2 regions of the Helicovermis profundi genome follow, and region 2 is predicted to be linked to the other one. Evidence: predicted binding sites of a transcription regulator. Region 2 holds the regulator's gene; the other holds the start of a gene.
What was found. Region 2 encodes HrcA, which represses chaperone genes, less so after heat shock. Its sites were predicted from a motif close to TTAGCACTCNNNNNNNNNGAGTGCTAA; they were not measured.

Region 1: the regulator HrcA is predicted to act here: its motif matches at 1,897-1,923, upstream of AACH12_RS01500 (co-chaperone GroES).

The regions. Positions count from the first base shown of each region.
Region 1 covers NZ_AP028654.1:351,137-355,584, forward strand. Annotated here, with positions in the region: gene AACH12_RS01490 (DNA-3-methyladenine glycosylase family protein) at 1-569, shown strand, start outside; gene AACH12_RS01495 (EAL and HDOD domain-containing protein) at 625-1,842, shown strand; gene AACH12_RS01500 (co-chaperone GroES) at 2,052-2,336, shown strand; gene groL (chaperonin GroEL) at 2,445-4,067, shown strand.
Region 2 covers NZ_AP028654.1:2,265,578-2,270,025, reverse strand. Annotated here, with positions in the region: gene hemW (radical SAM family heme chaperone HemW) at 1-805, shown strand, start outside; gene AACH12_RS10195 (HD-GYP domain-containing protein) at 839-1,930, shown strand; gene hrcA (heat-inducible transcriptional repressor HrcA) at 2,047-3,075, shown strand; gene grpE (nucleotide exchange factor GrpE) at 3,089-3,697, shown strand; gene dnaK (molecular chaperone DnaK) at 3,738-4,448, shown strand, end outside.

The sequences.
Region 1 (4,448 bases), 1.2 Mb from region 2:
AATTTGGCTATGGTATAAGAATTCTTAATCAAGATAAAATAGAAATGATTATAAGTTTTATTATTTCTGCAAACAATAGAATACCAATGATCAAAAGAGCAATTGAAAATTTAAGTGAAAAATTTGGAATTTACATAGGAAAGTACAAAGGTCGAGATTATTATCAGTTTCCTGATTTAGAAGTTTTAGCAAATCAAGATATAGAAAATCTTAGAGTTTCTGGAGTTGGGTTTAGAGATAAATATATAAGCAAAACTTCAAAAATGCTAGTGGAAAAAATAATTACACTTGAAGAAATTAAAAATTTACCAAAAGACGAATTAAAAAAAGAATTAACAAAACTTAGTGGCGTTGGTCCAAAAGTTGCTGATTGTGTTATGCTTTTTTCATTTAATAAGAGAAATTCTTTTCCAATTGATACATGGGTTAAAAAAGTTATGGAACATTTTTATTTGGGAGAAGATACTACCTTTAAAGAAATTGAAAAATATTCAAAAGATTATTTTGGTGAATTAGCGGGATATGCACAGCAATATCTATTTTATTATGCTAGAGAAAATAAAATATAGTTTTTTTTTATTTGTTTTGGGTATCATAATATAGAATAGATTTGGGGGAATTATAATGAAGATTTTTGTTGCAAGACAACCAATTTTTGATAGTAAACAAGATGTTTATGCATATGAACTTTTGTATAGGAATAGCGAAGAAAATAGAAGTAATATTGAATCACTTGATGGAGATAATGCTACTTCAAGCGTTATTACTAATTCTATTTTATTAGTTGGAATCGAGAATATGACCTATGGAAAAAGAGCATTTATTAATTTTACTAAAAAATTATTAATTGATGAAATACCAACCTTATTTTCAAATGAAATTGTTGTTGTTGAAATACTTGAAGATGTAATTCCGGATGAGTCAATAATTTCTGCAGTTAAAAATATGAAAGATAAGGGCTATTTGATTGCTCTTGATGATTTTGTTTTAGAATATGATTACTTAGAATTAATAAAACTTGCTGATATAATAAAGATAGATTTTATTCTTACGAGCAAAAAAGAAAGAAGAGAAATAATAAATAGATATAAAAAATACAATATTAAATTTTTAGCTGAAAAGGTTGAGACTATTGAAGAATTTAATGAAGCAAAAGAGATGGGATATTCATATTTTCAAGGATATTTCTTTTCTAAACCTACTATTATTACTTCAAATGACATAAAAACTATTTCTACAAGCTATAGCCAAATATTAAAAGAAGTTATAAAAGATGAGCCTGAATATGATTTAATATCAAATATTATAGAAAGTGATATTGCCTTAACATATAAACTATTAAAACTTATAAATTCACCAGCATTTTATACGTCAAAAAAAGTAACTTCAATTAGTAGAGCTCTTGTTATGCTAGGATTTAAAGAAATTAGAAAATGGATTTCTATAATTATGATGAGAGATTTAGGTAAAGATAAGCCAGATGAAATTATGCGTGTTTCACTAATTAGAGGGAAAATGGGCGAAGGACTTGCTAGGCTTTGCAAAATGAATAGCCGTAAAGATGAGATGTTTATTATTGGCATTTTTTCTATGATAGATACGCTTATGGATAGAACTTTATTTGATATACTAAGTGAAATGCCTTTTGAAACGGGTATAATTGAAGCTCTTTTAGGATATGATAATGAGCTTAGAAAGTTATTTAAAGTTATTTTGGCATATGAAGTGGGAGATTGGGATAAAATGCAAGAATATACTAGTAAATTGGGTATTGACGTTCATCAAATTCCAGACATATATTTTGAGGCTTTAAAATGGACAAACGAAATTTTTGAGGCATAAAAAAAGCTGTGGTACAGCTTTTTTTTATGCAAGTAAAATAGAATAAGTTGACTTTTAGCACTCTTTTTAAACGAGTGCTAAAAAAATGTTGAAAAAATTATTAATTTGCTTTATTATATAGTTGATAGAGAAATTAATTTCTTGAATTTGAATGGAATAATAGAAAGCTAGGGTATAGGATAAAAAAATAAATTTTTAGGAGGAATAGTATGAATATTAAACCATTAGGAGAAAGAGTAGTAATAAAAAAACTTGAAGCAAAAGAAAAAACAGAAAGTGGTATTCTTCTTCCAAGTCAAGCAAAAGAGAAACCACAAATTGCAGAAGTACTTGCAGTTGGACCTGGATTATTAGAAGATGGAAAAGTAGTTAAAATGGAAGTTAAAATTGGAGATAAAGTTATTTTTCCAAATTATTCAGGTACAGAAGTTAAAATTGACGGCGTGGAATTAATAATTATCGAGCAGTCAAAACTACTTGCAATAGTGGATTAGCAAATATAATATATAAATGAATTTCTTGGATTCAGAAGAAGTGTTAGAACTCTAAGGCATCGGATAAAAATTTAAAGTTGAATTAATAATAGAATTTTGGAGGTAAATATGGCAAAAGATATATTGTACGGAGAAGATGCAAGAAAAAAATTAGAAGCAGGTGTAGATAAATTAGCTAATACGGTTAAAGTTACTCTTGGGCCAAAGGGACGAAATGTTATATTAGATAAGCAATTTGGGTCACCTCTTATAACAAATGATGGAGTAACAATAGCTAGAGAAATAGAACTTGAAGATAAATTCGAAAATATGGGAGCTCAATTAGTTAAAGAAGTTGCTACTAAAACTAATGATGTTGCGGGTGACGGAACAACAACGGCTACAATTCTTGCACAAGCTATAATAAGAGAAGGATTAAAGAATATTGCAGCTGGTGCAAATCCTATGATATTAAAACATGGTATTGAAAAAGCTGTAGATATTGCAGTAAAAAATATTAAAAATTTAAGTACAATGATTGAGACAAAAGATGAAATTGCAGATGTTGCCTCAATTTCAGCGGGAGATAAAACAATAGGAACTTTAATATCTGAAGCAATGGAAAAAGTGGGTAAAGACGGGGTAATAACTGTTGAAGAATCTAAAACAATGGATACAGAGCTTGAAGTTGTTGAAGGAATGCAATTTGACAGAGGCTATTTATCACCGTATATGGTTACAGATACTGATAAAATGGAAGCGTCACTTGATAGTCCCTATATATTAATTACAGATAAAAAAATAACTAATATTCAAGATATACTTCCTATACTAGAGCAAATAGTTAAGCAAGGTAAAAAACTACTTATTATTGCTGAAGATGTGGATGGAGAAGCTCTAACAACAATTGTAGTTAATAAATTAAGAGGAACTTTTGATTGCGTAGCCGTTAAAGCACCAGGCTTTGGCGACAGGAGAAAAGCTATGCTTAAAGATATAGCTATTGTAACGAATGGTACTGTTATTTCTGATGAACTAGGTTATGAATTAAAAACAGTAACTCTTGATATGCTAGGGCAAGCAAAATCGGTTAAAATTAGCAAGGAAAATACTACAATAATTGATGGATTAGGAAATTCAGTTGATATTAAAGATAGGGTTGCTCAGATAAGAACTCTTATAGAAGAAAGTACATCAGAATTTGATAAAGAAAAACTTCAAGAAAGATTAGCAAAACTTTCAGGTGGAGTAGCTGTAATTAGAGTTGGAGCAGCTACTGAAGTTGAAATGAAAGATAAAAAACTTAGAATTGAAGATGCGCTTAATGCTACAAGAGCCGCAGTAGAAGAAGGTATTATTGCAGGTGGTGGAACAGCATTCATTATAACAATTCCAAAAATTGAAAAGCTTATTGAGAAACTAAGTGGAGATGAAAAAACAGGTGCAAAAATTATAAAAAGAGCTCTTGAAGAGCCTATTAGACAGATTTCGTTTAACGCTGGAATAGAAGGTTCTATTGTAGTAGAAAAAATTAAAACTTCTGAAATAGGAATAGGATATGATGCTCTAGAAGATAAATATGTAAATATGGTTAAAGCAGGAATTGTTGATCCTACAAAAGTTACAAGATCAGCTCTACAAAATGCAGCATCTATATCAGCAATGTTCTTAACTACAGAAGCGGCTGTTGTTGAAATAGCGAAGGATACTCCTGAAATGCCAGCGATGGGTGGAATGCCAGGGATGATGTAAGAAAAAAAATCAATGAAAAAACGCTTCACACCAAAATCAGGTGTAAGGCGCTTTTTTTTCATTGATTTTTTTTACCATGTAAGGTCAAAGTTAAGGAAGAAATGCTTCACGTCAGAAACAGACGTAAGGCGCTATTCTTCAATGATTTTTTTTTACCTTATAAACCAATTGTAAGTAAAAGGGACTGAAAAAACGCTTCACACCAAACCTAGGTGTAAGGCACTTTTTTTTCATTGATTTTTTTTACCATGTAAGGTCAAAGTTAAGGAAGAAATGCTTCACGTCAGAAACAGACGTAAGGCGCCATGAATTATTAATTAAATATTTGACAAATTTATAAATAAAGAATAATATAAAGATGAAAAGTGAATGCATTCATAA
Region 2 (4,448 bases):
AGGTATTAATAGGATATCTTTAGGCTTACAAAGTACAAAAAATAAAATTTTGAAGAAAATAGGTAGAACTCATAGCTATGAAGAATTTTTAGACAACTTTAATTTAATCAAATCTAAAGGATTAGATAATATTAGTATTGATCTTATTATTGGGCTTCCAGAACAAACTTTAGAGGATGTAAAAAATGATATAAAAAAAATTGTATCAATTGAACCAAAACACATTTCTGTATATAGTTTGAAACTTGAAAAAGGAACAAAGTTATATAATATGGATGAAAAAGATCTATTAATTCTTCCTTCGGAAGAAATTGAGAGAGAAATGTATCATTATATAGTAGAATATTTAAAAGAAAATGGATACTATCAATATGAAATCAGTAATTTTGCTAAAGTAAATTATGAGTCAAAACATAATTTGCTATACTGGGAAAGAGATGAGTATTTGGGCTTAGGTTTATCGAGTAGTAGTTTAGTTAATGAAAAAAGATTTAATAATGTTTCAAATATAGAAGTATATAAAAAAAATATTGAAAAAGGTATTATTAGCGTAGAGAACGAAGAATATATAAATAAAGAAGAATCCCTATATGAGAAAATTATTTTGGGGCTTAGGCTTAATAAAGGAATAGATATTGTAAGTATTAATGAAGAGTTTGGAATTGATTTTAAAGTAAAGTATTTTGATAAAATAGAAACACTTAAAAAAAAGCAGTTAATCATACATGAAAATAATAAAATATATTTAACAAAATTAGGAATAGATATATCAAATCAAGTATTTGTCGAATTTATTCCAGAGTAAAAATTTTATACTATAACATATGTAGGTGATGAAATGAGATTATTAAGTACATCTAAAGTAAAAATCGGACAATTTGTTGGTAGGCCAATTTTTTCAGAAAATGGAAATCTACTTCTTGGAAAAGGGGTAAAATTAACTAAAGGGCTGATAGATAAAATATTTGAACATGATATTTATTTTATTTATATTGACGATGAAATTTCAAAAGGAATTGAAATTAATAATGTTGTTGATGAAGAACATATGGCTAAGTTTGTAACCTCGATGAAAAAAGTAATGGACGATGCTATTTTTGGTGATAAAAATAAAAATGTTTCAGGCTTTGTACCACTTGAAACATTTAAAATAGTTCAAGATCTTGTAAAAGCACTTATTGAAAATATTATGAGTAATAAAGATGTACTTTATTCAGTTACAGAACTTATGGGAACGGATATGTATACATATAAGCATAGTGTAAATGTTGCAATCCTTTCTATACTTACGTCAAAATCATTAAAATATAATTATAAGATGATTGAGCAAATAGCAATAGGGGCACTGCTTCATGATATCGGTAAAATCAATGTGAAAAATGAACTTATTAATAAAAAAGAACCCCTTACTGATGATGAATTTGATGAAATTAAGAATCATGCAAAATATGGTTTTGAAATAGTAAAAAAGGATGTAGCTTTATCAGCCTATGTTAAACAAATAATAATAAAACATCACGAAAAACTTGATGGATCAGGTTACCCTAGTGGAATCGAATCTAAAGATATACCAGAGTTTGTTAGAATTGTAACTCTATGTGATATTTTTGATGCAATTACAAATGACAGAGTATACAGAAAGAGAATCCCAATGTATAAAGCTCTTGAGATACTGATGACAGATGCAGTTTTTAAACTCGATAGAAATATATATAGACATTTTGTTGAAAATATCTGTATATATCCTCCAGGAAGTGGTGTTAAACTCTCTGATAATAGAGAAGCTATAGTGGTGAAGTATAGGAGAGAATACCCTAGCAGACCACTTGTCAGAATAATTGATAAGGATGATTTAAAGAAATCATATGACCTTGATTTAATAGACGAAAGAACTATATTTGTTGAAAATGTAATTGAACTTGACTTTTAACAATTTCTTTACAAAATATTTATATTGATACCGTTGACAAATTTTATTTGTGATGGTATCTTATTAGTGTAAGGTGTTAGCACTCGAATACGAAGAGTGCTGATAGAGGTGAAGATATGAAAAATAGCGAAAGAAAAATGAAAATACTTCAAGTTATTATTGATGATTTTATCAATACTGCTCACCCGGTTGGATCAAGAACGATTGCAAAAAAATATCCTCTTGGTATTAGCTCAGCAACTATTAGAAATGAGATGGCTGATCTTGAAGAACTTGGTTATTTACTTCAGCCCCACACATCATCTGGTCGTATTCCTTCTGATAGAGGATATAGATTGTATGTTGATAATTTAATGGATAAGGATATTATAATAGCTAGAGAAAAAAGAAATATTATAAGAGAGCTTCTATTAAATAAGGTTATTGAAGCGGATGATATAATAAATCAAACTGTCCAGCTTTTATCAGATCTAACAGGATATGTTGGTATAGTATCAATGCCCCAGTTCAATAAAAGTAGGCTAAAAAACATGAAGTTTGTAAGAATAAGTGATTCAAAAGTTCTTATGATTTTTGTATCCGATTCAGGAACTTACAAAAGTTTGCCAATACTTTTAAATGGAATTTCTCAAGAAGTGCTTGATATTGTTAATGATTCTCTTCTTAAATTGCTTAAAGGAATTACTATTGAAGAAATAAATATAAAACTTGTAAATAATTTAAAGAAAGAGTTTCCTGAGTATTCAAATTTTATTGATTATTTGGTTCCTATTATGAGAGATATTTTTAGAGAAATGGATGAAGTTGAACTTTATGTTAATGGAACAGGTAATTTATTTAATTCTCCAGAGTTTAAAAGTATTGAAGAGGCAAGTGTTTTGCTTAATATTTTTGAAAACAAAAAAGATTTATATGAATTGTTTGCAGATGTTTCAGAAAGTATTTCTGTCAAAATTGGTTCAGAACTTTCCATTAAGGAATTTAGTGATTGTAGTATGGTAGCAACTTCATATAAATTTAATGGAGAATACATTGGCAAGATTGGTGTTATTGGTCCTAAAAGAATGAATTATGATATTGTTATCAGTGTTGTAGATTATATAAGAGAAACTTTATCTGAAATTTTCTCTGGAATATATTTATAAAGAGGTGTAGAATTTGACAAGTAAAAAAAATGAAAAGATAAAAGAAGAAATTCTTGAAGAAGAATTGAAAAATTCCTTAGAGAATGAAGCTAAGGAAATTGACGAAGCTGAGAAATTAAGCGAAGAAAAGATTGATGAAGAAATAGAAAAAAACACTAAAGAAAATGATCAGGAACTTTCAGAAGTTGATAAACTAAAAAAAGAACTTGCCGAAACAAAAGATAGCTTTTTGAGACTAAATGCGGAGTATCAAAATTTTAGAAGACGTGCTACTACAGAAAAAGCAGATATTTATAAATATGCCAACGAAAAATTATTTGTAGATCTTCTTCCAGTTGTAGATAATTTTGAAAGAGGTTTTTCTAGTATTGACCTTGAAGAAAATCCAGCATTGCTTGAAGGAATTGAATTAATTAAAAAAAGTCTTATGGACTTTTTAGATAAAAATGGAGTTAAAGAAGTAAAAGCACTTAATACTCCTTTTGATCATGATAAGCACCATGCTGTTATGACAGAAGAAAAAGAAGGTGTTGAGGCGGATATTGTTATTGAAGAATTTCAAAAGGGATATGAAATGAATGGTAAAGTGATTAGACATTCAATGGTAAAAGTATCTTGTTAATTAATTAAAAAGGAAATTAAAACATAAGGAGGAAATAAAAATGGCTAAAATTATTGGTATTGACTTAGGAACTACAAATTCATGTGTTGCAGTATTAGAAGGTGGAGAATCAACAGTTATCGCTAATGCAGAGGGAAATAGAACTACACCTTCAATAGTTGCATTTACAAAAAATGGTGAAAGATTAGTTGGTGAAACTGCCAAAAGACAAGCAATCACTAATCCAGATAGAACAATCAGTTCAATTAAAAGAGAAATGGGTAAAGATTATCATGTTGAAATAGATGGTATTAAGCATTCTCCTCAAGATATTTCGGCAATGATACTTGCTAAATTAAAAGCAGATGCTGAAGCGTATTTAGGAGAAAAAGTTACTGAAGCAGTTATAACTGTTCCGGCTTACTTTACAGATGCTCAAAGACAAGCAACTAAAGATGCTGGTAAAATTGCAGGACTTGAAGTAAAAAGAATTATAAATGAACCTACCGCTGCTTCATTATCATATGGTATGGATAAGACTGAAAAGCAACAAAAAATTATGGTTTATGATCTTGGTGGTGGAACATTTGACGTTTCTATATTAGAAATTGGTGATGGAGTATTTGAAGTTTTAGCTACTAATGGTAATAATCATTTAGGTGGAGATGACTTTGATAATAAAATAATTGATTATCTTGCAACTGCATTTAATAAAGAGAATGGAATTGATTTAAGAAATGATAAAATGTCACTTCAAAGATTAAAAGAAGCT